2 regions of the Metabacillus sp. KH_069 genome follow, and region 1 is predicted to be linked to the other one. Evidence: riboswitches for the same ligand, from Rfam matches in the RefSeq annotation. Region 1 holds a riboswitch; the other holds the start of a gene.
The links. Region 1 has a riboswitch for lysine ahead of AC3ISE_RS19095 (Na+/H+ antiporter NhaC family protein). Riboswitches for the same ligand answer to the same signal wherever they lie in the genome.

Region 1 (14,991 bases):
ATCATCGCCCTGTCCATCGTCAATATCTATGGATCAATCGGTTTTACGAACTACGGCTACATCGATAAGGAAAAACCCGGAATTCTTAAATTCCTGAACGACAAATCAACCGGAATGGTCCACACCTATCTCGATGACATCATCGGGGCCATTGCAGCCGCTGCATCAAGCAGGCTGGCGCATCGGGCTAAGAATACGGAATAACATTGAAATGCGGAATCGCCCGTTTAGCTCCGACAGACAGATAAGGATCCGACAGTAAAGGCGCTTTTTGCCTTTGCTGGCGGATCCGTTCTGGCCGAGGGGCTAGGAGGCGGAGCTAGACAATATAGAAAAGCGGAATTGCCCGTTTAGCGCAGGCATGACAGATAAGGATCAGCCAGTGAAGGCACTTTTTGCCTTTGCTGGATGAGCCGTTCTGGCCGAGAAGTTGGGCGATGGAGCTGGCCAACAAGAAAAACGGTGCCGCCATATTATGAGTTTTTCACATTGGTTGCTGATTTGTGTATTAGTTAGCCCATATGACCTTTTTATAGCTCAGCAATAGAAAAAAGCGCATCATATCCGATGCGCTTTCTGCGTTCTTTAGATTTTGTCAAACCACTCTTCTAATGAGTCAACCGTATATGTCGGCTTTTCATTGTAATTAAGCAAATGCTCGCGAAGAGTTACTCCAGTATGGACAAGCAAAGTATCCAAACCTGTATTCATGCCCGCTTTGATATCTGTGTCATAGTTATCCCCAACCATTAACGTATCTTCAGGGTCTGTGCCCAATACTTTTAAAGCCTGTTCCATAATAATGCTTTCCGGTTTGCCGATAAAAATCGGCTGGACGGCAGTTGATACGGCAATCACCGATGTTAAGGAGCCGTTGCCCGGGAGCAGCCCTCGTTCTGTTGGTATGGCAATATCCCCATTAGTTGAAACGAACGTTGCTCCATTGCGGACAGCGATACAGCCCAATGCTAACTTTTCATAGTTAATGCCTCTGTCTATACCCGTTACGACAAAATCAGGATTTTCATCCACAAGCTTCAGGCCACGTTCAATCAATGCCTGCTGAATGCCTTCTTCACCAATCACATAAACAGTTGCATCAGATTTTTTCTCATAAATGAAGTTTGCCGTTGCCTGGCTTGTTGTAAATACTTTATCCTCGTCTGCAGGGATGTCAAATAAATTTAACTTATCCGCTACTTGTTTGGGAGTTCTTGATGAATTATTTGTAACAAATAAATACGGTATTTCTTTTTCTATTAATAATTTAACGAAATCGCTTGCTTCTTCAATTCGTTCTTTGCCTCGATACATGGTTCCATCCAGGTCAATTAAGTAGCCTTTGTACTTCTTCATCTATCTCACTCCTTGCTTTATGTAAAAAAATGAGACGCCTTCTTAAATAGAAAGCGTCCATTTATTATAATACGTTTATTCTTTAATGTCTAAAAGCGGAAACCGGGCCAAGTTCATTTTCCAGATAAGCCCTTACGCGGGAAGGAAAACTGTGAAGCACGTCTGACTGTTTTTTCAAGCTGGCTGTAAGAGCAGTGTGATCGATGGCCAGATACTCCTGAACGAGCTGTTTACGGAAACTGATTACTTCTTTCAGTCCGGCAGCTTCATCCTGATCAACCACTTTCTCATCGAGCATAATATCGATAATATCCTCATAGCTGCCCGGGTCTCTCATAATAAATCCGTCAATAATGGCATTCCCGGTATCCAGTATGGCTTCAATCATCATTTGCGCTAGACGTTCAAGCGCTTTCACTTCTATGTCAGTTTTCCATTCTTTGTGCTTGCCAAATAAAGCAAAGTTCTTTTCATAATAAACCAAGGTTTCTTCAATTTTCTCACGATCTACAAAATACATCTTTTGACACTCCTAACTTTCATACTCAATACTTGTATTTTATCACAATTTGGCTGATTTCAATATTTCCCTGCAGCTGGTTTCGGTAAAGAGGAACGTTTGCTATGATAGAGGAAAATGATATGGAATAAAGGGGAAATGATGATGTCCGAACGATTTTATTTATATGATGATACTGTCGAAACAAAAACACGCTTTGTCAGCTTTATGGGAGAAAACAGCCGCTTTGATTTAGCCATTGTTAAGTCTGACCGCTATTATGGCAAACACCTTGTTCTGAATTTATTGAGCAGCCGTTTTGCCATTATCGGCGAAGATGACCTGAATGAACCGGGATATATTGAACATGCCTTCAATCTCGAGGAAGACGAAGCAAATGAGCTGAGGGAATTTTTGTATGAAATGGTGTAAGGATAATTAATTGTCATCAATCGTACACTAAGCTAAAAAAGCAGGTGAGACAATGGATGATAAAGAAAAACGGGAGTACACGGATTTTTCAAATGTTGAAGATATGAGAAATCTGGTGCTGCCTGAAATTTTTCCTGAGGGGCCATACGGTGCACCTCGCGGCAAGGATGAGCCTGTGGAAAACAAGAGCTCGGAGTGGAAAGAAGGCCAGCGGTATTACAGTGCTTTTAACTATGAGTTCAAATCACTGCATCAGAATTTGCCAAGACAGTACCCTGGAGCACATCCTACCCACGACGATCCTGAGAAAAACGAAGAACCTCCTTATACGTCAAAATAATAAGCCGCGGATTTCTCCCGCGGCTTATTTCTTTATTCTTTTTAAGACAAAATGGGCGCAGCCGAAGTTGCAGTACTCAAATATGTACTCATCAAGTGTGCTGATTTTTGTGTCATAGGAAGCTTTTTGATTTTGATCGTCAAAAAACCCTTTAAGTCTAAGCTGGTTATAACCCCAGTCACCGACGATGTAATCATATTTATTCAGAATTTCTGAGTAACGCGCTTTAAAGGCCTCTTCATTAAAGCCATTTTTTTCGTCTTTAATGAGCTCAAAGCTATGATTTTGGACCGTTATCACTACTATCACCTCGCATGAAAGCTGTCTAAATACTATCATAATCGATTTCCCCATCAATTGCTAAGAAAGATTGCGTTTGTTTTGGTCAACCTAAGGTTACGGAGGTGTTTGCGATGAAGAAAATCGCGTTCACGGCATCCTTAATAGGTATGATTATCATGACTGGATGCCAGAATACTGCAAGTGAAAATGAATTGTTTGAGGAAAATGGCAATACGGTAAATGTAAATGATGAAAATGGCATAAAAAACGGAAAAGACACCAACTCCGGTTTTGGCTATGTGCGTCATGTAAAAAACAATTTAGCCCAGGAAAATGATTACGATAAGGTGCCTCAAGTTGATTACGAAAAGACAGCTAATGCCATTTCCAGCTTAATCGTTCAGCTTCCGAACATCCAGGATGTGGCAACACTTGTAACTGATGAAGAAGTCCTGATCGCTTATCAGACGGATACGAAAAATCGAAATGAAACAGCGGATCAAGTGAAAAAAACGGCGATTTCCGTCGTTCCCAGATACTACCACGTTTACCTGTCCGATGATCCTGAGATGATTAAGCAAGTCGAAGGATACTCAGGCCTTGATCCAGAAAGCAGAGATATTGATCAAATTATCGATAGCACAATAAAAGAAATGCTGAAATCCCCTCAAGGCCGCAAACTGAACAAAGGTGAAAACGCAAACGGAGAAGGCTACGGCGAAACAAACGAAAACCTTGACAAGGACATGAAGGATAAATAAGAGCTCTACAAACACAATAATCGTCTGCTCACACTAAAAAAGTACCCGCTTCAAAGATGCGGGTACTTTTATTATGCCTGTGCCTGTCTTGCTTTAGTTGCTGCATTAACCTGCTCATCTGCATGATAGGATGAACGAACGAGCGGGCCTGCTTCACAGTGGCTGAAGCCTTTGCTCATCGCAATTTCCCGAAGCTCTGCAAATTCTTCAGGTGTGTAATATTTCATTACTTTAAGATGCTTTTTTGAAGGCTGCAAGTATTGGCCTATTGTCATAATGTCAACATTGTTTGCACGCAAATCATCCATTGTTTCGATGATTTCTTCTTTTGTTTCGCCGAGTCCAATCATTAAGCTTGATTTGGTCGGAATTTCAGGCTGCATTTCTTTAGCGCGGCGCAGGAATTCCAGGGAACGGTCATATTTTGCACGTGCGCGAACTCTTGGAGTCAAACGTTTTACGGTTTCAATGTTATGGTTTAATATATCCGGTTTTGCGTCCATGAGTGTTTTTAAGTTTTCTTCCACTCCGCCCATATCAGATGGCAGAACTTCAATTGAAGTAAATGGACTTTTGCGGCGTACGGCGCGGACTGTTTCGGCAAATACGTTAGCTCCCCCGTCACGCAGATCATCCCTTGCAACCGCTGTTATAACAGCATGTTTTAAGTTCATCAATGCTACTGAATCTGCAACGCGTTCCGGCTCTTGTAAATCAAGTTCAGTCGGCAATCCAGTTTTTACCGCACAGAAACGGCATGCACGAGTGCACACAGCGCCAAGAATCATAAATGTTGCAGTTCGTCTTACTGCCCAGCATTCATGAATATTGGGACATTTTGCTTCTTCACAAACGGTGTGAAGATTTTTTTCGCGCATCATTTTTTTTAAGCCTGTGTAATTTTCATTGGTGTTTAGTTTTATTTTTAGCCAATCCGGCTTTCTCAGGTATTCTTCTTTCTTAGCCATCTGAATCATCTCCAGTATGTATTGTAAGTATTCCTCTGATTCTGCGAATGTTCAGCATAAAAGGAAAATTTAAAATGAAATAGGTACATTAGTCACTTTAACATAACAGAGCAAGATAGGACAAGGGAAAGAGAGCGATGCAATTTCTAACATTTTCTACATATGAATTTTCTTTATTACACCAAACTAAGGTTATGAAATTGGTTTAAAGGAGACCGGTAATGTGAGAAAAATATGGATCCTGTTTATTCTTTGTTTCTTCTGCACTGCCCTGCCTAATCAGGTGCTCGGGGCAGATAAAAGCATCGAACAAATTAATCAAGAACGAATGAACTTATTTAAAAAAGCTGAAACCATCACTCAAATTCCCTGGTACGTACTGGCCTCTGTTGATCAATATGAGCGTAACGTAAGAAGAACCAGGAATGATATCCCTAAAGCAAAAGGCGTTATTGGCATCTATATTAAACCGGAAATATGGACTGGGCTGCAAAATCCAGATCGGTCTGACACCAACCCGACAAGCATCTCTTTATTTGGCGGGATTGGCATTGACGGAAATGGCGACGGAAAGGCGGAGCCTGACAATGACGAAGATGTGCTGTTTACGTTTGCAGCCTATTTGCTGTCTTATGGAATTGATCTCGAAAACATAAAAATTGGTCTTTGGGATTACTATCAGCGTGATAAAACAATTGGATTGATTTCAGGACATATGAAGCTTTTTCAAAAATACGGAAGACTGGATCTTGATCAGCATTCTTTCCCTGTCCCTATTCGCTTCAACTACAGCTATAAAAACACATGGGGAGATGCACGAGGATGGGGCGGCAGAAGAATACATGAAGGCACAGACATCTTTGCCAATTACGGTGTTCCTGTGAGTTCTACTTGCTATGGAATTATTGAAATGAAGGGCTGGAACAGGTTTGGCGGCTGGAGGCTGGGAATTCGGGACAGCTCCAATACGTACCATTACTTTGCCCACCTGAATGGATTTGCAGATGGCCTTCAAGTAGGACAAATTGTGGAGCCCGGGCAGTTAATCGGTTCAGTCGGGAGCTCAGGCTATGGACCACCGGGAACCTCTGGAAAGTTCCCTCCGCATCTTCATTATGGCATGTACAAAGATAATGGCAGAACAGAATGGTCATATGATCCTTATCCGCAGTTAAAAGTATGGGAACGTGCAGAATACAGGAAAAGAAAGAGAAAATAAGAAAAGCGTAAGCGCCCGTTTAGCTCCGACAGACAGATAAGGATCCGACAGAAAAGGCGCTTTTTGCCTTTACTGGCGGATCCGTTCTGGCCGAGGAGTTGGGCGTTGGAGCTAGACACCAATGCGCAAAATTTTATACTTGCTTATTGCTTAAATAAACGGGTCAGCAATAAACGCTGACCCGCATTTTAATTATGATCTTTTAGCTTTAACAACTGCATTAGCTATACTTGCAGCCAATCCGCCCCAAATAACAACTATACCAACAATCATCATTGTAATTGCTCCGCCGCTCATTAGCGTGATACCTCCTTATCAGCTGGAAGCTCAATTGTATCCTTTTTCCATGAAATGAATGAGAACAGAATACCCACAATTAATGCTCCTGCTGCAACCAGCCAGCCTGAATATAAAAGGAACTCACTTGAATAGGATCCTCCGCCATACGGCTCTGCTCTAAGCTTATCAATCATCATGTAGCCAAGAACGATAGGAGTAATGACCCCTAAGCATACTTTCCACCATGCTCCTAATTGAATATCAGAAATCTGGTTGGCATGTTTTTGAAGATCTGTTGCCTGTCTAAGAATCCAAATAACAACGATTACTTCAACAAAACCTGCCAGAGTCACACCAAAGCTGTTGATAAACTCATCTGCTACGTCCAAGAAGTTAATTCCGCCTCTTGTAGCAAATAAAAGAGAAATGATTGCTGAAATTCCTCCGCCGATAAATACGGCTTTTGTACGGGAAACATTAAACTTATCTTGAACACCTGCTACAAACGTTTCAACGATTGAAATGAGTGATGTTAATCCTGCAAGTGTCAGTGATGCAAAGAACAAGAAACCAAAAAGCTCATTAAATGCCGGGAACTCATTAATAATTTGCGGGAATACGATAAAAGCTAAACCGATTCCTTTTGAAACGACTTCATTAACAGGAACACCCTGCTGCATCGCCATGAAACCAAGTGCACTGAATACTCCAATACCTGCAAGCAGTTCAAATGCAGAGTTTCCGAATCCTGTAATAAATGCATTGTTTGTGATATCTGATTTTTTTGGAAGATAGCTTGAATAAGTAACCATAATTGCAAACGCGATGGATAAACTGAAGAAAATTTGTCCATATGCAGCTATCCATACTTTTCCGTTGAAAATCATATCCCAATTCGGTTTAAAAAAGGCTTCCAGACCTTGTGCTGCGCCTTCTAAAGTTAATGCGCGGATAACAATAATTAAGAATAAGACCACTAAAGTAGGAATGAAAATTTTATTTGCAAGTTCAATTCCTTTTTTAACACCTGCAAACAGCACACCAAGTGTAACTACCCATACAATTAATAGTGGCAAAAGCACGCCTGGCGCAAATCCGCCTAATTCCCCGGGAAGCTGCAACCTGAAGATAATCGCTGAAAAGGAATGTCTGTGTATCTTTTCCCCAGCTTAAATTTAAAGAAAAGCCGCTGTATGAAATTGCCCAAGCGATGATGACCGAGTAATACGTTGAAATGACAAATGCGATGCCGACCTGCCACCAGCCTAGCCATTCAAATTTCTTGCTTAGTCTTGCATACGTGAGTGGTGCGGAACCGCGGTATTTATGTCCGAGCGTAAACTCCATTACAAGCAGCGGAATCCCTGCAGTCAATAGTGCAAATAGATACGGAATGAAGAAGGATCCCCCTCCATTTTCATAAGCAACTCCAGGAAAGCGCCAGATGTTTCCTAAACCGATTGCCGATCCAACAGCTGCTAAAATAAAGCCTGCCCTTGTTCCCCACTGTGGACGATTATCCATGTGTAAAGCCCCCTTTTGCTGTTTCTTCCCGAATTTGGAAGAATTATAATTTTTACTATTTTCTGATATTTCAGTATAACTATACATAGTATAATCGGACATTATGCCTAAGTCAAAATGATTTTTAAAAATTATTATTTTAAGATGATTTACCTGTCATATTTTCTTACAATAAAAGGCAGAGTCCTGGAGAACTCTGCCTTTTTAACCTATTTCAAAGGAATCTCTTCCTTTTTTTTGAAGATGAGGATGAAAACAACTAAGAGGACAACTACTGTCAAAAGTCCCAGAAGCATGCTTCCTGAAAATCCTAAAACAAGATAGCCAGCCGCTGCTATAATTCCTCCGGTAATGGCATAAGGCATCTGTGTGATAACATGATCGATATGATGGCTTCCTGCCCCTGTTGAGGATAAGATTGTTGTATCGGATATAGGAGAACAGTGATCCCCAAGCACAGCCCCTGCAAGAACGGCTGCCATCGCAGGAAGAAGCATGGAAATGTCAGTCGCTGCTGTAATTTCACCTGCGATCGGAAGCATAATTCCGAAAGTGCCCCATGAAGTCCCGGTTGCAAATGCCATAAAGCCTGCAAGAATAAACAGAATAACCGGAAGGAGTGCTGTGTTCAGATTCGATTGCTCAACAATCCCTGCCAGGTATTCACCTGTTTTCAGCTGACCGATTAAGTCTACAATCATCCAGGCCAAGCTTAGGATGTAGATTGCTGGCAGCATTGATTTAATGCCTTCAAGAAATCCCTTCGGCAAGTAAGAAGCACTGATTCCTTTGCTGAAATAAAGAGCAAGAGTTACGAGTAAGCCGAATAATCCGCCTAAAACTAGAGATTTAGCTACATCGGTATATTCAAACATAGTCAAAAGGGTGAGAGCAACTCCTTCTTCTCCCTGAACACCCTGATATCCGGTCCATAGCATGGCACTTACCGTTCCGATAATTAAGGCAATAATCGGCCATACAAGATTTGCAATCGTCCCTTTATCGCTTGTAGGCAAATCTTCTTTAATATCTCCAAGCGGTTCTTTTTCGGGATCAAAAACAACGCCTGTTTCAATCGCACGCTCTTCGTGCTGCTTCATGCTTCCTAAATTAATATTGAAGTAAGCTGTTGCAAAAACTAAAGCCAATGCTGCAAATACATAGTAATTCATCGGAACCATCGTCATGAATGCTGAAAGAGGTGTGTATTCGCTGACACCATGCGTCGCAAGAATTGTTCCGATCATAGCAATAATATAGGCTCCCCAGCTTGAAACCGGCGAAACTACACAAACAGGTGCTGATGTTGAGTCAATAATGTAAGCAAGTTTTGCGCGGGATACTCTTTGACGGTCCGTAATCGGACGGCTTACCTGACCGACTGCAAGTGCGTTAAAATAATCATCAATAAAAATCAGGACACCTAAAAGGGCTGCTGTAAATTGAGCGCCTGCTCTTGTTTTGACACGTTTTAGAGCCCATTCTCCAAAGGCTCTGCTGCCTCCTGAAATCGAAATAAGCGCTGTAACAACACCTAAAATTAAAAGAAAAAGCAGAATAAAGACATTCCAGGTGTTTAATGCTCCATCTGAAATAAAGATGGCTTTAAATGCTTCATACACTTTCGTAAGTGTTTCTAAAATTGAAAAATTCGTAAGAATAAGTGCAGCGGAAAGAATTCCAACACCAAGGGAAAGCAGAACTCTCCGTGTTAAAATAACCATCAGAATCGCGATGATTGGGGGAAGAATCGAATAAATAGTGCCTGACATGGTATATTGCCTCCTAAAAATATTTTTTAGGCTACCGGCACGAGGAAGGGATAAAAAAGTGCAAATAAAAAAGAGTAGCGATAGAAAATAACTATCATTACTCTTCCCGCATTACGGTGTAATGTTATGTTATCCTCCACGATCAGTAGCCCTCCATTATAGATATCATCCATAATGACAGTGTTACCCTTATTCAAGGTAACCCCAGCCATGCAAATGCTGACACGTTTGCATAACTTCGGCAAAAAAGCCTTTTGTATAGTGGTCTCAGTTGTCATCCTCACACTATCTACTCTTCTTTTTCGCGCCTCTACCTCATCATGAGACAAGGTGAAGTATTCAGTTTATAATTATGGATTATAACAATAAACTATGAAACTTTCAACCTGCTAGTGTTACCTTCCAGATGATTCCACCGGCACATCGATTGCGGGAGGGGAACCCGCTCCGCCGCCATTGTAATAACTTGGAACCTGCCCCTGTACTGCTTTAATAGCAATTGGAATTGTGTTTCTGACTGTAGCTGTTTGAGTGGAAAAGGGAATGACCACTTCTACATTCACTTCAATTTCAACAGCAATCTCAATTAAAGCATTATTAATTCCATACTGCTGAATCGTTTCTTTTACGTCAGTCTGTACTTCCCCCACTACATAGAAGCGTACCGGCACCCTCGGTCCCAAGTTCCCGATCAGGGCATTATTTGTAGCTTGACCCAATGGGATGGAATAAATAATTCCCTCCCCCTGCTCATCTTTTGATATATGTTCCCCTTCAGGAAGCTCGAGTGCATCAATATTTCCTTTCGAAGCCTCTCTCAAGTTCGTTTGAATTTTATCTGTAGTTTTAGCAAGCACGCTTCTGACAAACTTCGCGTTAAAATCGATCGTTGTCACATTCCCTTTTTCATCTGTATCAACAACAAACATTTCATCCACATCAACATCTTCTTTTATATCTTTATTAATTGCATTTTGAATAACGAGTGTTGCAATCCGTTTTGTTTCCGTTTCTGCTACGGTCATTAATGTCGGTTCAATTCCTTTATTGACGATCCATAGACCTGCAGCTGTAGAAAAAATAAAAAAGACAAGCGACAGCAGGAATACATATCGGAAAGGAAGCGGTCCCTTCTTATGAGGGCGTTTGCGGAATCTGGCCAAAAATAAATCCCCCCTTTACATGATATGTTTATGCAGGCAAGGGGGGATGTACGCATTCTTTTTCATCTATGATTTTGAAATGATATTTAAATAGCGATAGCTATAATATGGCGCTTTTGTTTAGCTGTTATTACAGCATCCTTAACAGTGCATCTCTGCCGCTCATACCGACGTGTATGCCGCGATTTTCAGCCTCAAATGTAATGGATTCAAGAGGTGCATCAAGCAGCTGTTCAATGGTACGGACGCCGACTGCACGCCCAGCAATAATTCCGCGGTCTTTTAATTTTTCATTGAGTAAAGCTACATCAAGCGCACCGCACATAATGTATCCCTTCTCACTTGTAACAGCCATAAAATTGGTTTTGGGCAATGCTACCGTTATAGCTGTAAACTGATTGTTTTCAATAATAATTGGTGTCATGGATACCATCGTTATTTCACACTCCCTTCCTTCTACAATTTATGAAGAAAGCAGACATGAAGTGTGAAAATTAGGCATTCTTGGACGAATGTCCCTGTTTTAGCTTCCAGGCTAGCAGATCCCTCAGCATTTCAGGCATATAATACGTTTTCTTTTCCGCATGGCCAATAGATGGATACAGGACACCAAGTGTAAACATATCCACTGTAGCTACTGCATAAATTCGTTCTGGCTGTATAGGTGCCCCTGATACCAGAATTTCTTTTACATGGTGCAGACCGTCTTCTAATGGCTCTGTAAAAACCTCAATTCCGTCAAAAACCATTCGTCCCATAACATGGCCCCGGAAACCAAGACCCTTTAATTTCAGCTGCTCCATCCTTTCTGTGCGCGCTTCTAAAATAACTTCTTTTAAGACGTCTCCTTTTAAATAAACAGTGCAGGGATTAATAGGATGCGGACAAATGCGGTGCAGATCTTTTTTTGTAACCGGTCCTTTTTTCAGCGGTTCAAGCAGCATTCCTGCATTCACCATGCTGACCTCACCATTGCACCACTCTTTAAGAGCTGAAGCTAAAATGTCCGGAAATTCAGACTTACCAAACCAGTCCAATGATAAATCCTCTTCTAAAATGGCGACTGGTTCTGAGAGAATCTCATCACTTTTTATCGCTTCATTTATTAGAAACTGTTTTGTTTCTTCACACTCAGGCTCTGAAAGAATGTTAATAACTTCAGCTTCCTTTGCGATTAAGGAGCGTGATTTATCCACAGTGAGTGAAATATGCCCGACCAATCCACAGTTTTTACCTGCACCTGTTAATAAAGCGCCATGCAGAAGTTTTCCTTTTTCAAAGATATGATGAGTATGCGCCCCCAGTATGATATCAATTTCCGGAAACTCTTTTGCCGCGATTTCATCATCATTAATTCCTAAATGAGAGAGCAAAATGATGATATCCGCTTCGCCTTTTACCATCTCGATTGTTTCTTTCAGACTTTGAAACGGATCTTTTATTTTCCAGCCAAGCAAATGATAAAATTTTTCGTAAAAAACGCTTACTCCCAGTAATACTGCCTTAGTGCCATCAGAGAGAGTCATGATTTCATAAGGCTTCACCCAGCTAGGTCGTTCCCCGAGTTCTGTGTATAAGTTTGAAAGAATAACCGGAAAACGTGCATGTGTGTATAAAGTGTCCAGTGCCGCATGAGGGAGAGTGATCCCCTCATTGTTGCCGATTGTAACAGCATCATAATTTAGTGCATTTAGAAGTTCCACATTTGCTTTTCCCTGTGTTGCTTCTGTTATGGGATGAACACGGTCGATATGGTCTCCCACGTCTACTAAAATCATGTCTTCTCCTTTAGCAGCATGCTCTTTTTTCATTCTTTTCAAATAGTGAGCAACTTTTGGCCAGTTTTCAAAATAACTGTGTAAATCATTTGTGTGATATAGATGAATGGTCTCTGCCATTTACATTCTCCTCAATTAAAAAATACCTTCATAAATCAGTTTTAATCCGGCAACGATCAGAACGAGCCGCAGCAGGTTAATTACAGCTTTACCAGAAAGCTTCGCCGCAATCATGGCACCTGCCTTCCCACCAGCCCAAGCACCGGGTATTAAAGCCAAAGCAAAAAGCCAGTTCACATTTCCAAGAGCAATATGCATAACAGAGCTTGATATACCCGATAAAAAAATAATGAACATCGACGTAGCCACTGCTATATGCGGAGGGAATAAGAAAAGCAGCACCATTGCAGGCACCATTAAAGCTCCGCCGCCAATTCCAAACAGCCCTGAGATAAATCCAACTCCAAATGAAATAAAGACCGCAGGGACCGGCTTGTAAAAATAAGCAGCTTCTTTGCCGTTTTCAGATGAATAATAGCGGATCACATCCCCATGTCCGGGCTCTCTGTATTTTGGCTTCCATTTATCTCTCATCATAAGAAGCAGTGAGACAAAAATCATGAACAGCCCAAAGTAAAGGGAGAATGAATCCAAATTCAAATATTTATTAAGATAAGCGCCTATTATACCTCCAGGTCCGCTTCCGATAAAAAAAATCAAACCGCTTCTATAATCCACTTTTTTAACCTTCATATAAGCAAGCGTTGAGGATAAACCAGTAAAAATGACGACAAGCAAAGAAGTTCCGACTGCCGTCTGCGGAGTTACATGTTCAAAAATCGTAAAATAAGCAGAGGAAAAAAGCATAGCCGGCACAACAATAATTCCTCCGCCAAGACCAACAAGACTACCGATCGTGCCGGCAATAAAACCGATCAGGACAAGAAAAACCCATTCCATTTACTCCAACTCATTTCCGTTTATTCTCCGCTGAATAAATCCAGCTGTCTAGGTGCTAAGTCTTCATACTCTATATTTAAAAGCTTTTGCATCTGTTTTGCATTGTCTGCTGCATCTCCGCCTGAATTATTATTAAAGAGAAGATAAACATCTTTAGTTGAATCTTTCAATTGATCAATATTCTCACGCCAATCCTGCAATTCCTGCTGATTGTACCGATAGAGATACCTGACCTCACGCCAGTCTTCACCATTTGCAGGTCTTGTCCAGCCATGCACATTTCTGCCGTGCATCCGGATTAACGTTTTATTTTCATCTGTCGCTCTCACTACTGCCGGAATCGACCCGCTTCCAGCCTGTGGCTCGTCACAAATGCTGTGAATCCACTTTTCCTGTTCCATAAAAGTGAGGGTCTTTTCATATGTATCAGGCACAAACCATGATTGATGCCTGAATTCTAAGGCAACTGGAACGGAGCCCATTTGCTCTCTGCACCATCTCAAATAACTGACATTCTCCTTTTTGCATTCAAACCACGGCGGGAATTGAAATAAAACCATCGCAAGCTTGCCTGCAGCCTGATACGGTTCAATCGAATGATGGAAAGCCTGGAACATCTCTTCTTTAGAATCAAAAGGAATATCTCCCCGCTGATGTCCTGTCATTCCCTGATACGCTTTCACGATAAATTGAAAACTGTCTGGCGTATCCTTCACCCATTTTTCTGCGTTGCGCTGAGGCTGAACAGCATAGAAGCTTGCATCCACTTCAACGATCGGAAAATGTCCCGAGTATTCCTTCAGCTTGTCTCCGGACGAAATCCCATTAGGATAAAGCGAATCATGATCTCCCCAGCCTGTAAGTCCAATATAGATCAATCTGCGTTCAGCCTCCTTTTTCGTTTTTGTCGGTTCTTTTATGATACTACATGGATAAGATATTTTCATTCTGCATGGCCTGTGAAGTTAAGAAAAGCACAAACGTCTTGGGCAGGTACTCCCTCGGCTTACTGAAGATTACCTGTAGTGTGTTTTCAATCTTTTATTAGACACTTCATATATACGGGTGCTGTTATAAAGTGCTGCAACCCGGTTTTTGGAGCACTTCACTGATTCAGATCATGCTATAAAGTGCTCCAATCCGGGTTTTAAAGCACTTCACATATACGGGTGCTGCTATAAAGTGCTGCAACCCGGTTTTTGGAGCAATTCACTTATACGGGTGCTGTTTTAAAGTGTCCAATCCGGGTTTTAAAGCACTTCACATTTAAAGAAGGTCTCTAAAGTATTCCTATCCGCTTTTTAAAAAACTTCATATATTAGAAGGGTATTATAATCCAACCCTCATATCATTCCCCATACAAAAAAGCTCACCGCGACTGGTGAGCTTTTCTTCATTCTTATTAACCGATAGAGCCTTCCATTTCGAACTTGATTAAACGGTTCATTTCAACCGCATATTCCATTGGAAGTTCTTTTGTAAATGGCTCAATGAATCCCATTACGATCATTTCAGTTGCTTCTTCTTCTGAAATACCGCGGCTCATGAGATAGAATAATTGTTCTTCAGATACTTTTGAAACCTTAGCTTCATGCTCTAAAGAGATGTTATCATTGAAGATTTCGTTATATGGAATTGTATCAGATGTAGACTGATTA
Region 2 (14,991 bases), 500 kb from region 1:
ATTCTTTAATGCTATACTTTAGGCATCACTTGAACATTTAGGAGGAAAATATAATGGCAATTACTAATGTAACAGATCAAACTTTTACAGCTGAAACTAGCGAAGGCGTCGTACTGGCAGACTTTTGGGCTCCTTGGTGCGGACCTTGCAAAATGATTGCACCGGTTCTTGAAGAGCTTGATCAGGAGCTAGGCGATAAAGTGAAAATCGTTAAACTTGATGTTGACGAGAACCAAGAAACAGCAGGCAAATACGGTGTTATGAGTATTCCGACATTGCTTGTTTTCAAAAACGGCGAAGTTGTAGACAAAACAGTTGGCTTCCAGCCTAAAGAAGCTCTAGCTGATCTATTAAATAAACACGCATAATTAAAATGAAATTAGATCCGGTATTCCGGATCTTTTTTTATGTCTGCAAAAACGGTCATCTGCCGAAAAAATTGTCAATTATTGCTCAGGAAATGATTTGGTGCAATAGTCCTGAAATTTAGGGAGGTAAGTGCCTGCAGTCGAAAGCAGCGGGCAACATTTATAATCAAAAACAACAATCTATGCAAAAAAGCCGATGGAATAGAATCCTTGGAGGCAAACAAAAGACTCCCTCCCTCTAAAATGGTACAATAAAGGGAATAACTTGGCGCTGATGACCGATACTTATTCTGCGCTAATCTTTAAGGAAACGGAGTGTCCGCTATGGAGCAACTAATTAAAGAAAAGCTGGCACTTCTGCCAGATCAGCCGGGCTGTTATTTAATGAAAGACCGTTTCGGAACGATTATTTATGTTGGAAAAGCAAAAGTTCTTAAAAACCGGGTGCGGTCTTACTTTACCGGCTCACATGACGGGAAAACACAACGGCTCGTAAATGAAATCAAGGATTTTGAGTATATCGTCACGTCTTCGAATATTGAGGCGCTGATTTTAGAATTAAATTTAATTAAAAAACATGATCCTAAATACAACGTCATGCTAAAGGATGACAAAACGTATCCTTTTATTAAAATTACAGCTGAACGGCACCCTCGGCTGATTGTTACGAGAAATGTCAAAAAAGATAATGGGAAGTATTTCGGTCCATATCCGAACGTCCAGGCGGCCAGAGAGACCAAAAAGCTGCTCGACCGTCTTTATCCGCTTAGGAAATGTACTACGCTTCCTGATAAAGTTTGTCTCTACTATCATATCGGACAATGTTTGGCCCCCTGTGTCTATAAGGTAACACAAGAGCAAAACAGGCAAATGGTCGATGAAATGTCCCGTTTCTTAAAAGGCGGCTTTAAGCAGATTAAAGAAGAACTTTCAAAGAAGATGCTGGCTGCTGCTGAGAACCTGGATTTTGAACGGGCAAAAGAATACCGGGATTCCATTGCGCATATAGATGCAACCATGGAAAAACAGAAAATGACACTGAATGATTTTGTCGATCGTGATGTGTTTGGCTATTCCTATGATAAAGGCTGGATGTGTGTTCAGGTTTTCTTCATCCGTCAGGGTAAATTGATCGAGCGTGATATTGCCATGTTCCCGCTGTACCAGGAGCCAGAGGAAGAATTTTTAACGTTTCTTGGCCAGTTTTATTCCAAGAACAATCATATTCTGCCTAAAGAAATACTGCTGCCTGAAAGCGTTGATCATGAAATGGCAGAACAGCTTCTTCACGTTTCAGCCATCCATCCAAAGCGCGGCAAGAAAAAGGACCTGGTGCTGCTTGCACATCAGAATGCCAAAATCGCTTTAAAAGAAAAATTTTCACTCATTGAGCGTGATGAAGAAAGAACAATCAAAGCAATTGATCAGCTTGGTGAAAAAATGGGAATCTATACACCGGCAAGAATCGAAGCATTTGATAATTCAAACATACAAGGGACAGATCCTGTATCTGCGATGATTGTGTTCATAGATGGCAAGCCTGCCAAAAAAGAGTACCGCAAGTACAAAATTAAAACAGTGCAAGGACCAGATGATTACGAGTCTATGCGTGAAGTTGTCCGCAGAAGGTACACGCGCGTGTTAAAAGAGGAGCTGCCGCTTCCTGATTTGATTATCATTGACGGAGGAAAAGGGCACCTGGCTGCAGCTCAGGATGTACTTGAAAATGAACTCGGATTATCCATCCCTGTCGCAGGACTTGTAAAGGATGAGAAGCATCGGACTTCTAATTTAATGCTCGGGAGTCCTCCGGCTGTCATTGAACTTGAACGCAACAGCCAGGAGTTTTATCTTCTACAGCGAATTCAGGATGAAGTGCATCGGTTTGCGATTACTTTTCACAGGCAGACAAGAGGAAAAACAGCCTTTCAATCGATCCTGGATGATATACCAGGCGTTGGGGAAAAACGTCGCAAGACTTTGCTCAAGCATTTCGGTTCTGTAAAAAAAATGAAAGAAGCAAGCCTCGAAGAGCTGATGGCGGCGGGAATTCCGGCAAACACGGCACAGCTTATTGCAGAAAAATTGAAAGAATAGATTGCACAAAGACAAATTCTTTGCTACAATTCTAACTAATTTGATAACCAGATCGTTTAGTTCGTTAAATGATGGTAGAGGTGCGAACTTCAAGAGTAGCCCTTCCGAGGACAATGGAATCCTTTGAAGATGGGTGAAAGGGGAGAGTCGCCGAAGCAAAAAAAGAGCCATTTCTTACTTTTGCTGGTTTTGCGTTTAATAGACGTAAAATTGTCAAGAAGATGTATTTTTCTTGGAGCGCTATCTCATTGTATGAATGAAGTTCCATTATTCGTTTATGCAAGCAATGAGATAGAGAATCTCATTGCTTTTTTGCGTTTTCTGAGATTCTCCCTTTTACCTGCTGACGATCAATATAACTTGAAAGGCGAGAGGCTGATATGGGTTTAGTTGTACAAAAATTTGGAGGCACATCTGTTGGATCTCCGGAAAAAATCATGAATGCTGCAAGAAGAACAATCGAGGAAAAAATGAACGGGAATGATGTCGTTGTTGTTGTTTCGGCAATGGGGAAAACAACGGATCATTTAGTTTCACTGGCAGCTGAAATCACTCAAAAACCGAGCAAGCGCGAAATGGATATGCTTCTGTCAACGGGAGAACAAGTGACAATTTCTCTTTTGACGATGGCTCTTCAGGCACAAGGATACGATGCAGTTTCTTACACAGGCTGGCAGGCTGGCATTAAGACTGAAAATGTCCACAGCAATGCGAGAATTTCAGGGATTGATTCAGAAAAAATTAATAATCAGCTACAAGCTGGAAAAGTAGTTGTCGTTGCTGGCTTTCAGGGACTAGCAGACGGACAGGAAATAACGACGCTCGGCCGCGGGGGTTCAGATACGACAGCTGTTGCGCTGGCTGCTTCTCTAAAAGCTGATAAATGTGATATTTATACAGATGTAACAGGTGTCTTTACGACAGATCCGCGCTTTGTAAAAAGTGCAAGAAAATTAGACGGCATATCTTATGATGAAATGCTTGAGCTTGCTAATCTTGGAGCAGGCGTTCTCCACCCCCGGGCTGTTGAATTTGCAAAAAATTATGGAGTTCCCTTGGAAGTCAGATCAAGCTCAGAAAAAGAAAGAGGCACGTTAATTGAGGAGGAAACAAAGATGGAACAGAATTTAGTTGTTAGAGGAATTGCGTTTGAAGATCAAGTTTCAAGAATAACGGTTTGCGGATTGCCAAGCGGCCTTTCCGCTCTGTCAACCATTTTCAAAACGCTTGCAAGCCACGGAATTAATGTAGATATTATTATTCAAAGTTCAACAGACAGCAGCCTGGCCTCTCTATCTTTTTCGGTGAAAACAGGTGATGTGGAAGAAACGGTTCACGTGCTTGAAACCTATCAATCAGAGCTTGGCTTTGAAAAAATAGAATCAGAAGGCGGCCTTTCAAAAGTTTCCATCGTCGGATCCGGCATGGTATCAAATCCTGGTGTAGCGGCAGAAATGTTCGATGTTCTTGCTCAAGAAGGAATTGAAGTGAAAATGGTCAGCACGTCTGAAATTAAAGTGTCAACTGTTATCAGCCATGCTGACATGGTAAAAGCGGTTGAAGCGCTGCATGATGCCTTCGAATTATCACAGCAGCCTGCACAGGTGCTTTAAACGATATAAAAAAAGGGGTGGGTATACTAGATACCCATCCCTTTAATCGTTGCCGAATTCCATGTCTTTGTAGTCCCATTTCACTGTAAAATGCACTTTATCCGCACGTTTTTTTACTTGTTCATAGGTTTCTGTAATCTGCTTGTTCATCCGCTGCACCTGCTGGGCCAGAAATCCCGCTTCAAGCTGAAAAGAAGGCTCTTTCATTGTTTTGAATCTTGTTTTGATCAGTTCGCTCTCAAGCTGAAATTCCATTTCATCTTTTTTCTTATGTACCAATGAAAGAGTTCCAAAGCCGGCTAATGAAAAGAAAGCAATAAGCTCTTCAATTGATTCTGCAGGATATTTGCGCGCAAGGCTCTTGCCTGCCCAGTAAAGCATAGATGCGGACTCGTTTCCAAGAATATCAGGAATAAGAACTTCCCGCAGCAGCTCATAGGCGAATGCGGGCACTTGCATGTCCCTCAGCTGCGTCATATCGATTTGTTCGCTGGTTTTTTTCACATTCTTCCCCTCTTTCTGACTTTATTATATATCAAGTTGGGCGGGTAAGAACATGCAATAAAAGTAAATTACAAGCTCCAAAATCGCTTTGAAAGTATTTCAGGAAAGTAAAAATAGGGAGAAAATAAGATTTGTCACAAAATTAAAATTTATGAACGCGTTTTCTTGACGCTGTAACTCGTTGGGAGTACAATAAATTTGTCACATTTTATCATACAATGTTTATTTTTTAAAAGATTGCCGGGAATAGGAGAAACATTAAAAAAAAGATTTTAAGATTACTAGGGGGTTATGTTGAGATGGCTGGAAACAGAGAGTATTTGAACCGAAGACTTCATTCTTTGCTTGGAGTTATTCCGGTTGGCGTCTTCTTAATTCAGCATCTTGTTGTAAATAACTTTGCAACAAGAGGAGAAGAAGCATTTAATAATGCTGCACATTTTATGGAAAGCTTGCCATTTAGAGTTGTTCTGGAAACTTTTATTATATTCCTGCCGCTTTTGTACCATGCGATCTATGGAATCTACATTGCGTTTACAGCTAAAAATAATGTAAGCAAGTTTGGCTACTTCCGCAACTGGATGTTTATGCTTCAAAGGATTTCTGGCGTGATTACACTTATCTTTGTATCCTGGCATGTATGGGAAACAAGAATTGCAGCCGCATTTGGCGCTGAAGTGAATTTTGACATGATGGCCTCCATTTTCAGTAATCCATTTATGATTGTATTTTATGTTGTCGGTGTCGTTTCAACGATTTTCCACTTTGCAAACGGACTGTGGTCATTTGCTGTGAGCTGGGGAATTACTGTGACACCAAGATCTCAGCTGATCTCAACTTATGTGACGATCGCACTTTTCCTAGCATTATCTTACGTTGGAGTCAGCACTATTTTTGCATTTGTTTAATAGGTAATAGAACCAAAGGGAGTGGGCCAGATGAGTAAAGGTAGAATAATAGTCGTCGGTGGTGGCTTAGCGGGCCTAATGGCTACGATCAAAGCTGCAGAAACTGGCGTTCATGTAGATTTATTTTCTTTAGTTCCAGTTAAGCGCTCTCATTCAGTTTGTGCTCAGGGCGGAATCAACGGAGCGGTTAACACAAAAGGGGAAGGCGATTCTCCTTGGGAGCATTTCGATGATACAGTATACGGCGGGGACTTCCTTGCAAACCAGCCTCCTGTAAAGGCAATGTGCGAAGCAGCACCTTCCATTATCCATTTGCTTGACCGTATGGGAGTTATGTTCAACCGTACTCCTGAAGGTCTTCTGGACTTCCGCCGCTTCGGCGGAACGCAGCATCACCGTACAGCGTTTGCCGGAGCAACAACTGGACAGCAGCTGCTTTATGCACTTGATGAGCAGGTGCGCCGCTATGAGGTTGCCGGATTAGTAACGAAGTATGAGGGCTGGGAATTCCTTGGGGCTGTTCTCGATGATGATGGCGTATGCCGCGGTATTACTGGTCAGGACTTAACGACAATGGAAATGAAAGCATTCCGTTCAGATGCCGTTATTATGGCAACAGGCGGACCTGGAATCATTTTCGGAAAATCAACAAACTCTGTCATTAACACAGGATCAGCTGCTTCAATCGTCTATCAGCAGGGTGTGCATTATGCAAATGGAGAATTCATTCAAATTCACCCAACAGCAATTCCTGGAGATGATAAACTGCGTCTGATGAGTGAATCGGCACGCGGAGAAGGCGGTCGTGTCTGGACGTATAAAGACGGTAAGCCTTGGTACTTCCTTGAGGAAAAATATCCTGCATACGGAAACCTTGTGCCTCGTGATATTGCAACACGCGAAATTTTTGACGTGTGTGTATCTCAAAAGCTTGGAATCAATGGAGAAAACATGGTTTACCTTGATCTCTCTCATAAAGATCCTAAAGAGCTTGATATCAAACTTGGCGGAATCATTGAAATCTATGAAAAATTCATGGGTGATGATCCCCGCAAGCTTCCAATGAAAATCTTCCCTGCTGTTCATTATTCTATGGGCGGACTTTGGGTTGATTATGATCAAATGACGAATATCCCTGGACTATTTGCAGCAGGCGAATGTGATTACTCTATGCACGGAGCCAACCGTTTAGGAGCGAATTCATTGCTGTCTGCCATCTATGGCGGTATGGTTGCAGGACCGAAAGCAGTCGAATATGTGAGCGGTCTTGATGTATCTGCTGAAGATCTTTCTTCTTCATTATTTGACGGTCATGTGAAACAGGAAGAAGAAAAATGGCAGAACATCATGAACTTAAATGGAACTGAAAATGCATATGTTCTTCATAAAGAGCTTGGCGAATGGATGACGGACAATGTAACGGTTGTCCGCTACAATGATAAATTGCTTAAAACAGATGAAAAAATTCAAGAGCTTCTTGAAAGATATGAAAATATCAACATTAATGATACAGCTAAATGGAGCAACCAGGGTGCGACGTTTACCCGTCAGCTTCAAAACATGCTTCAAATGTCCCGTGTTGTTACACTTGGCGCCTATAACCGCAATGAAAGCCGCGGTGCTCATTACAAACCGGACTTCCCTGAACGTAATGACGAAGAATTCCTGAAAACAACGATGGCTACATTTGCCGGTCCAAAAGCTGCTCCTAAGTTCCATTATGAAGAAGTGGACGTTAGCTTAATTGAACCGCGTAAGCGCGACTATTCGAAGAAGAAAAAGGGGGAATAAAAAATGAACAGTGAAAAGAAAGTAGTTCGTTTTATTATTACTCGCCAAGACCAGCCTGGGGCTGCCCCTTATGATGAAACATTTGAGATTCCTTATCGTCCAAATATGAACGTGATTTCTGCATTGATGGAAATCAGACGGAATCCTGTTGACTCACAAGGGAAAGAAACGACTCCGATTACATGGGATATGAACTGTCTCGAAGAGGTGTGCGGAGCATGTTCCATGGTGATCAACGGCAAACCGCGCCAGTCCTGTACTGCCCTTGTTGACCAGCTTGAGCAGCCGATTCGCCTTCAGCCGATGAGAACATTTCCTGTTGTCCGCGACCTTCAGGTTGACCGCAGCAGAATGTTCGACTCCCTGAAAAAAGTAAAGGCCTGGATTCCGATTGATGGAACCTATGACTTAGGCCCTGGCCCGCGTATGCCTGAGAAAAAACGTCAATGGGCATATGAATTATCAAAATGCATGACTTGCGGTGTCTGCTTAGAGGCATGTCCGAATGTAAACAGCAATTCAGATTTCATCGGGCCAGCTCCGCTTTCACAAGTTCGTCTGTTTAATGCACATCCGACAGGTGCATTAAATAAAGCAGAACGTCTCGAGTCCATTATGGGCGACGGAGGTCTTGCAAACTGCGGAAACTCTCAAAACTGTGTGCAGTCTTGTCCGAAAGGAATTCCTTTAACGACTTCTATTGCTGCACTCAACAGAGATACAACGTTCCAGGCATTCCGTAATTTCTTCGGAAGCGATCAAGTTTAAAACACAGATATCCAGAATCAGCGGATATCAATTAATAAGAAAACACCTCTTCCTTTCGATGAAGAGGTGTTTTTTCACTTAAACATGAAAAGAGGAAACAATCATGAAACAAATCTCATACATACAGCTGCCGTTCAGGGAATGGAAGGATACGTTTTCTTTTTATTTTCAGGTGAAAGTTCGTTTTTCCGAAACAGATATGTTCGGACATATGAACAATACGGCACCAATTTCATATTTTGAAGAAGCGCGAATTGAATTCTTTAAGCACGCAGGTCTTATGAATAATTGGCTGAAAAAAGACGGGGATCTGATTCCTGTTGTTGCAGATATTCAATGCGATTACGTCAAACAGGTCTTTTTTGATGAGAAAATCCGCCTTTATGTAAAAGTAGCATCAATCGGGAATTCATCAATGGATCTGCATTACTGTGCGGTGAATGAAAAAAATGAAGTTTGTTTTACAGGACGAGGCACCGTTGTGCAAATATCCAAATACAATGGAAAAAGTGTACCGTTTCTAGAAGTGGAGAAAAAGATGCTTGCTCAAACTGCCATATTTGCCACTTGAAAAATAGACACGGAATTTCTTGCTTTCAACTAAGATTCCTGTCACCGCCAATACAGTGTGCACATACTATATGTTGACTAATCTTATACCCATTCGTTAGATCGGCTCGCACCTAGCAAGGAGGGTTACAATTCTTGAAAGAGAAAGAGTTTCAATCAAAGCCATTACTCACAAAAAGAGAGAGAGAAGTATTCGAATTATTAGTTCAAGACAAAACAACGAAAGAAATAGCGGGCGAGCTCTTTATTAGTGAAAAGACAGTTCGGAACCATATTTCCAATGCGATGCAAAAGCTTGGTGTTAAGGGGAGATCACAAGCTGTTGTTGAGCTCCTTCGTATGGGTGAACTTGAGCTCTAATACCTACCGGCTGACCTTGATTTAAGGGTAGCCGGTTATTATTTCTGTGCAGAAAAATCGGAGCTGCTCCAATCTGACTATGCCATTTCTTATTTTTTAAATTGGACATCTAAAATATGAAACTTGCAATTTTCAGCGAAAACATAGAAAATGGATATGATACGCACATTCCTACTGTTAAATTTCATTCCGTGCGGTCAGATTGAATGAGTGAGGGTTGCTGATGACAGTTCATAATGATGTAGTAAGTGATAAAATGGTTGCTGATATGGAGAAATCCCTGAGACATATTTCTGTTATGGTCAAACAGAAGGGACGGGAGATCCTAAATCAATTTCCGATTACACCGCCTCAATTCGTAGCGCTCCAATGGCTTTCCGAACATGGCGACATGACAGTCGGTGAATTATCTAATAAAATGTACCTTGCATGCAGCACCACCACAGATCTTGTTGACCGAATGGAAAAAAACAAACTGGTGGTAAGGATCAAAGACCCGAATGACCGTAGGGTTGTGAGAGTGCATCTTCTTGAAGAAGGCCAGCGCATCATTGAAGAAGTTATACAAAAGCGACAACAATACTTAAAAAATGTAATCAAAAATTATGATATGCAGGAAATCATCCAGCTTGAAAGCTCATTATTGAAATTACACCTAGAAATGAGAGAAGAATGAGGCGATTTTTTGAACAGAGCAATTGGCGTCATTGATTCCGGCGTTGGCGGGCTGACCGTTGCACGCGAAATCATGAGGCAGTTACCAAACGAAGACATCATCTACTTAGGTGATACGGCAAGATGCCCATATGGACCGAGACCGCTTGAAGAGGTGCGGTCATTTACTTGGCAAATGACGAATTATCTCTTGTCAAATCACCATATAAAAATGCTTGTGATCGCCTGCAATACGGCAACAGCCATTGCTTTGCAGGAAATCCAGGAAGAGCTTGACATCCCTGTAGTAGGCGTCGTTTTCCCAGGAGCCAGAACAGCGATCAAAGTCACAAGAAACAATCATATCGGCGTTATTGGAACGGTTAATACAGTTGCAAGCCGTGCATATGAGAAGGCTCTTAAAACGATTAAGAAGACAGTTGAAGTCGAGAGCTTGGCATGTCCTGCATTTGTTCCGCTTGTAGAAAGCGGAGATTACGAAAACGATTATGCTGTATCCATCGTACGTGAATCGCTTTTCCCTTTAAAAGATCAGCCGATTGATACACTTATTCTTGGATGTACGCATTATCCGGTTTTAAAGACGTTAATTGAGGATTATATGGGTCCCAAGGTGAAAATTATCAGCTCTGGTGATGAAACAGCCCGTGAAGTCAGTACAATCCTGTCTTATAAAGAAGCATTGAATGAGACGCAGGAAGAGAATCATCATTTGTTTTTAACGACTGGATCAAAGGAGCTTTTCCAGAGGATTGCTTCTCAGCTGTTTGAGCAGCCTGTTGAAAATGTAAAATCTATTACACTGTAAAAAGAGGAGCCGATTGCCGGTTCCTCTTTTTAATGTTATCCAGCTCCACCCCTAAACTCCTCGGCGCGAACAAAATCCTCCAATTAATTTGGAAACCCCTCCAATTAATTCGGAAACCCCATGAATTAATTCCAAAACCCCTCCAATTAAATTGGAAACCCCATCAATTCGGGATTTTCTCCGCGGCCTGTGAACAGCCGGATCCGCTTTTCTCACTGTCTAGCTCCATCGCCCAACTCCTCGGCCAGAACGCCTCCGTCTGTAAAGGCAAAAAGCGCCTTTTCAGCCGGATCCTTATCTGTCTGTGGGAGCTAAACGGGCGATTCCGCTTTTCTTATTGTCCAGCTCCACCTCCTAGCCCCTCGGCCAGAACGGATCAGCAAGCATTGGCAAAAAGCGCCTTCACTGGCTGATCCTTATCTGTCTGCCTGAGTCTGACCAGTCGATTCCGCTTTTCTTAGTACAAAAATTCTTTTCAAATTCGGTCTAATTCAATAAACAGCTCGTATACATAGTAGTACAAACTGCCTTAGGAGGGAATTGTATGTCTCAAACTAGAAACATGAAGATTGCTGCTACTGTTGTAACATCGACGCTGCTCTTGTCAGGATGCGGATTATTCGGCGGGGAAAAAGCAAAGGAAATCGATCCTCCGCAAGATGTTTCATACACAGAAGATGCTGATAAAGGGAACGAAGAAACGCTGAAAGAAGAAAAGACAACAGCAGAGGGTGAAAAAGGAGAAGAGTCTGCTCAAACCTATACTAGGCAGTTATACTTGATTGACAGCAACGGGCTTGTTGTTGCCCAGACATTTGACTTGCCTAAGCAAGAAGGAGTAGCCAAACAGGTTCTTGAATACCTTGTAGAGGGCGGACCAGTCAGCAATATCCTTCCTGATGGCTTCAGAGCCGTTATCCCTCAGGATACTCAAGTGGATGTGAATGTTAAAGATGGTACTGCCATCGTAGATTTCTCTAAAGAATTTAAAAACTATCAAGCTGAAGATGAGAAGAAAATCCTTCAGTCGATTACATGGACACTGACTCAATTTGATTCTGTGAAAACAGTCAAAATCATGATAAACGGTCATGAACAAAATGAAATGCCTGTTGGCGGCACTCCAATCAGCAGCGAGCTTAGCCGTGCTGACGGCATTAATCTGGATACAGCAGGTGTTATGGATATTACGAATACAAAGCCTCTGACGGTTTATTACACAGCCCAGCATAACGATCAGACATACTATGTACCTGTAACGACCCGGGTAAGCAATGACGAAGAAGATCCGATAGCAGCTGTGGTGAAAAAATTAACAGAGGAACCGAATATCTCACAAGCATTGCTCACTGACATGCAGAAGGATGTGAAGCTTCTTGAAGAACCTAAAGTGGAAGACGGCACTGTCACACTGAATTTCAACGAGTCCATTTATGGAAGTGCAGATGAAGAGAAAAAGATGGTTTCAACTCATGTTCTAAATTCCCTTGTCTTATCACTGACAGAACAGCCTGGCATTGAAAACGTCGTATTAACGGTTGACGGAAAAGCAGAGCTTGTAAATGAAGAAGGCAAAAAGATTACTGAACCTGTCTCCCGTCCAGTCAATGTGAACACAGGTAGTTTTTAATCGCTGATTTTTGATATACTATATAGAGAAACTAAGAGGTAGACATAAGCGCTGCCTCTTCTTTATTGTTATACATAAAACGAAAGCTTGATCAGCATAAGAATTGATCGGAGGAATATGATGAGACATGATGGACGCAAACAAGATGAATTAAGAAGAGTTGAAATTCTGACAGACTACGTGAAGCACCCTGAAGGTTCAGTTTTAATAAGTGTTGGCGATACAAAGGTAATTTGCAATGCAAGCATTGAGGATCGTGTACCTCCATTTATGCGGGGAGAAGGCAAGGGATGGATCACAGCCGAATATTCCATGCTGCCCCGAGCTACTGAACAGCGGACAATCAGAGAGTCTTCAAAAGGTAAAATAACAGGCCGCACCATGGAAATACAGCGCTTGATTGGACGAGCTTTGCGCGCAGTGGTTGATCTTGAAAAGTTAGGTGAGCGCACCATCTGGATTGACTGCGATGTGATACAGGCAGATGGCGGGACGCGCACAGCTTCCATTACCGGAGCTTTCGTTGCTATGACTTTAGCGCTTGGAAAGCTGATGTCTCAGAAGAAACTCAGCACGCTGCCAATCACAGATTTCCTTGCGGCGACATCAGTCGGACTGGATTCAAAGCTTGGAGAGATCTTAGATTTAAACTATATTGAGGATTCATCAGCAGAGGTGGATATGAATGTCATCATGACGTCTTCAGGAAAATTCGTTGAGCTTCAGGGAACTGGAGAAGAAGCGACTTTTTCAAGAGAAGAACTGAATGAATTACTTGATTTAGCTGAAAAAGGAATAAATTCGCTAATTTCTATTCAAATGGAGGCCCTTGGAGATTTAGCTCTGAAAATCATCGATCAAAAAGATGGAAAGGGATGAATCATATGAAGGAAGTTATTATTGCAACGAAAAATGCAGGTAAATTACTTGAATTTCAATCGATCTTATCTCAATACGATTTAAAGGCCATTTCACTGATGGATTTGGAAGATTCTCCAGAAGTTGAAGAAACGGGCTCTACATTTGAAGAAAATGCCGTTTTAAAAGCTGAGGCAATCTCAAAGCTATATGGAAAAATGGCCATTGCAGACGATTCAGGGCTATCAGTCGATTATCTAGGCGGAGAACCTGGGGTTTATTCAGCACGCTATGCAGGAGCTGAGAAAAATGATGCGGCCAATATTGAAAAAGTGCTGCTTCAGCTGAAGGGTGTTTCAAAGGAAGAACGGAATGCCAGATTCCGCTGTGCACTGGCACTTGCTGAGCCTGGCCGTGAAACGGTTACAGTAGAAGGTTCAGTTGAAGGCTATATCACAGAAGAGCCAATTGGAGAGAATGGGTTCGGGTACGATCCTATTTTCTTAGTGAAAGATAAAGCAAAAACGATGGCACAGTTAACGAAGGAAGAGAAAAATAAAATCAGCCATCGTGCAGTTGCGCTGCAAAAGCTTGCAAAACTGCTTAAAGCCTGACGATGGGGAGTTTTAAACGTGAAAGTTTTAATAATCAGTGACAGCCACGGCTTAACAGATGAGCTTCAGGAAATCAGAAAACGCCATGAAGGGGAAACAGATGCCATGTTTCATTGCGGAGACTCTGAACTTGAAGCAGATCATTCTGCTATTCAGGGATATACTTCTGTCCGCGGCAACTGTGATTTTGAAGCACGGTTTGCAAATGAAGTCACCCAAGATGTGGAAGGATATCGTTTCTTTGTTGCTCATGGCCACTTGCACAATGTAAAATCGACTCTTATGAATGTGATGTACAGTGCGAAAGAGCACGATGCGAAGATTGTCTGCTTTGGTCACTCTCATATGGCAGGAGCGGAATATGTCGATAATATCCTATTCATTAACCCTGGAAGCATCAGGCTCCCGCGGATGCGGACTGAAAAAACATATGTTATATTAGAAATACAAAATCAAACGGCACAAGTTACCTTTTTCGAGCTGGATGGATCTCCTGTAACCGGCCTCTCGCAAAGGTTTGAAATGGCTTCATCGTGAAAGAGGGATATTTTTCCCTCTTTCATAAAATTTTAGAAAAAGTTATTGACTTTTAATCTAATCGAACATATAATAAAAAATGTCGCTGATACATAAACGCGATGTTAACAAAATAATATGTCCCAGTAGCTCAGTGGATAGAGCAACGGCCTTCTAAGCCGTTGGTCGGGAGTTCGAATCTCTCCTGGGACGCCATACTTTATACATATAACTTCTTTCGATTTATCGAAAGAAGTTTTTTTGTTGTTTCATAATTTTTTTCAAAAAAAGTTTAGGATATTTAACAGGATCATATCTGCTTTGCAAACACTTCTATTGCTAACAAATTTCATTTTGGACTCAAAAAAATTATTAATTTTTTTGAGTCCAAAATTTTTTTCTCCCCTATTTACCCCTTATCAAATCAGCCAAAACCTTGTAAGACAATCTCACAGAAAAAAACTTCTAAAATTTTTTTAAAAAACACAATTCCTATTATGACAGGCATGTAAGCGTATACAAATTATTAAACAAATCTAAATTATCTAACAATTCGAAAAAAGACGGTTGACACCGCTATTTAATGGGCGTAATATAGGCTCAAATATAAGTTACATGAACATGTGAGGTTCATTTAAAAGAGTCCATAACAAACGTTATACGGATTTTTTTTACACACTAGAATTCAACTGATTAACGCGTTTAGACTTTAAAAGAAAGGTGTGCTCTTTATGGGTGACCAATGGATTTTTCTAAATAACGAATTTGTAAAAAAAGAAGATGCGAAAATTTCGGTGTATGACCACGGATTCCTTTACGGAGACGGTATTTTCGAAGGGATCAGAGTATACAGCGGCAACATCTTCAGATTAAATGAGCACATGAAAAGATTATATGAGTCAGCTAGATCC

Region 2: it holds a riboswitch for lysine, as region 1 does, so the genes downstream of both, AC3ISE_RS16640 (aspartate kinase) here and AC3ISE_RS19095 (Na+/H+ antiporter NhaC family protein) in region 1, are expected to answer to the same signal.

The regions. Positions count from the first base shown of each region.
Region 1 is NZ_CM174460.1:3,777,201-3,792,191, forward strand. Features, by position in the region: gene AC3ISE_RS19040 (phosphatidylglycerophosphatase A family protein) at 1-204, shown strand, start outside; gene AC3ISE_RS19045 (TIGR01457 family HAD-type hydrolase) at 586-1,356, opposite strand; gene AC3ISE_RS19050 (DUF86 domain-containing protein) at 1,439-1,876, opposite strand; gene AC3ISE_RS19055 (DUF3055 domain-containing protein) at 2,021-2,287, shown strand; gene AC3ISE_RS19060 (cytosolic protein) at 2,340-2,627, shown strand; gene AC3ISE_RS19065 (YutD family protein) at 2,652-2,927, opposite strand; gene AC3ISE_RS19070 (YhcN/YlaJ family sporulation lipoprotein) at 3,041-3,670, shown strand; gene lipA (lipoyl synthase) at 3,742-4,638, opposite strand; gene AC3ISE_RS19080 (M23 family metallopeptidase) at 4,910-5,857, shown strand; gene AC3ISE_RS19085 (methionine/alanine import family NSS transporter small subunit) at 6,050-6,154, opposite strand; partial or broken gene AC3ISE_RS19090 (sodium-dependent transporter) at 6,154-7,660, opposite strand; gene AC3ISE_RS19095 (Na+/H+ antiporter NhaC family protein) at 7,870-9,432, opposite strand; lysine riboswitch at 9,571-9,753, opposite strand; gene yunB (sporulation protein YunB) at 9,828-10,595, opposite strand; gene AC3ISE_RS19105 (YunC family protein) at 10,726-11,028, opposite strand; gene AC3ISE_RS19110 (bifunctional metallophosphatase/5'-nucleotidase) at 11,090-12,493, opposite strand; gene AC3ISE_RS19115 (sulfite exporter TauE/SafE family protein) at 12,509-13,333, opposite strand; gene AC3ISE_RS19120 (DUF72 domain-containing protein) at 13,354-14,211, opposite strand; gene sufB (Fe-S cluster assembly protein SufB) at 14,736-14,991, opposite strand, start outside.
Region 2 is NZ_CM174460.1:3,281,596-3,296,586, reverse strand. Features, by position in the region: gene trxA (thioredoxin) at 54-368, shown strand; gene uvrC (excinuclease ABC subunit UvrC) at 693-2,465, shown strand; lysine riboswitch at 2,533-2,716, shown strand; gene AC3ISE_RS16640 (aspartate kinase) at 2,846-4,078, shown strand; gene AC3ISE_RS16635 (YslB family protein) at 4,121-4,555, opposite strand; gene AC3ISE_RS16630 (succinate dehydrogenase cytochrome b558 subunit) at 4,882-5,490, shown strand; gene sdhA (succinate dehydrogenase flavoprotein subunit) at 5,521-7,281, shown strand; gene sdhB (succinate dehydrogenase iron-sulfur subunit) at 7,285-8,049, shown strand; gene AC3ISE_RS16615 (acyl-CoA thioesterase) at 8,153-8,620, shown strand; gene gerE (spore germination transcription factor GerE) at 8,755-8,979, shown strand; gene AC3ISE_RS16605 (MarR family winged helix-turn-helix transcriptional regulator) at 9,203-9,655, shown strand; gene racE (glutamate racemase) at 9,665-10,462, shown strand; gene AC3ISE_RS16595 (GerMN domain-containing protein) at 11,007-12,092, shown strand; gene rph (ribonuclease PH) at 12,213-12,971, shown strand; gene AC3ISE_RS16585 (XTP/dITP diphosphatase) at 12,977-13,564, shown strand; gene AC3ISE_RS16580 (metallophosphoesterase family protein) at 13,583-14,101, shown strand; tRNA gene AC3ISE_RS16575 (tRNA-Arg) at 14,221-14,296, shown strand; gene ilvE (branched-chain-amino-acid transaminase) at 14,812-14,991, shown strand, end outside.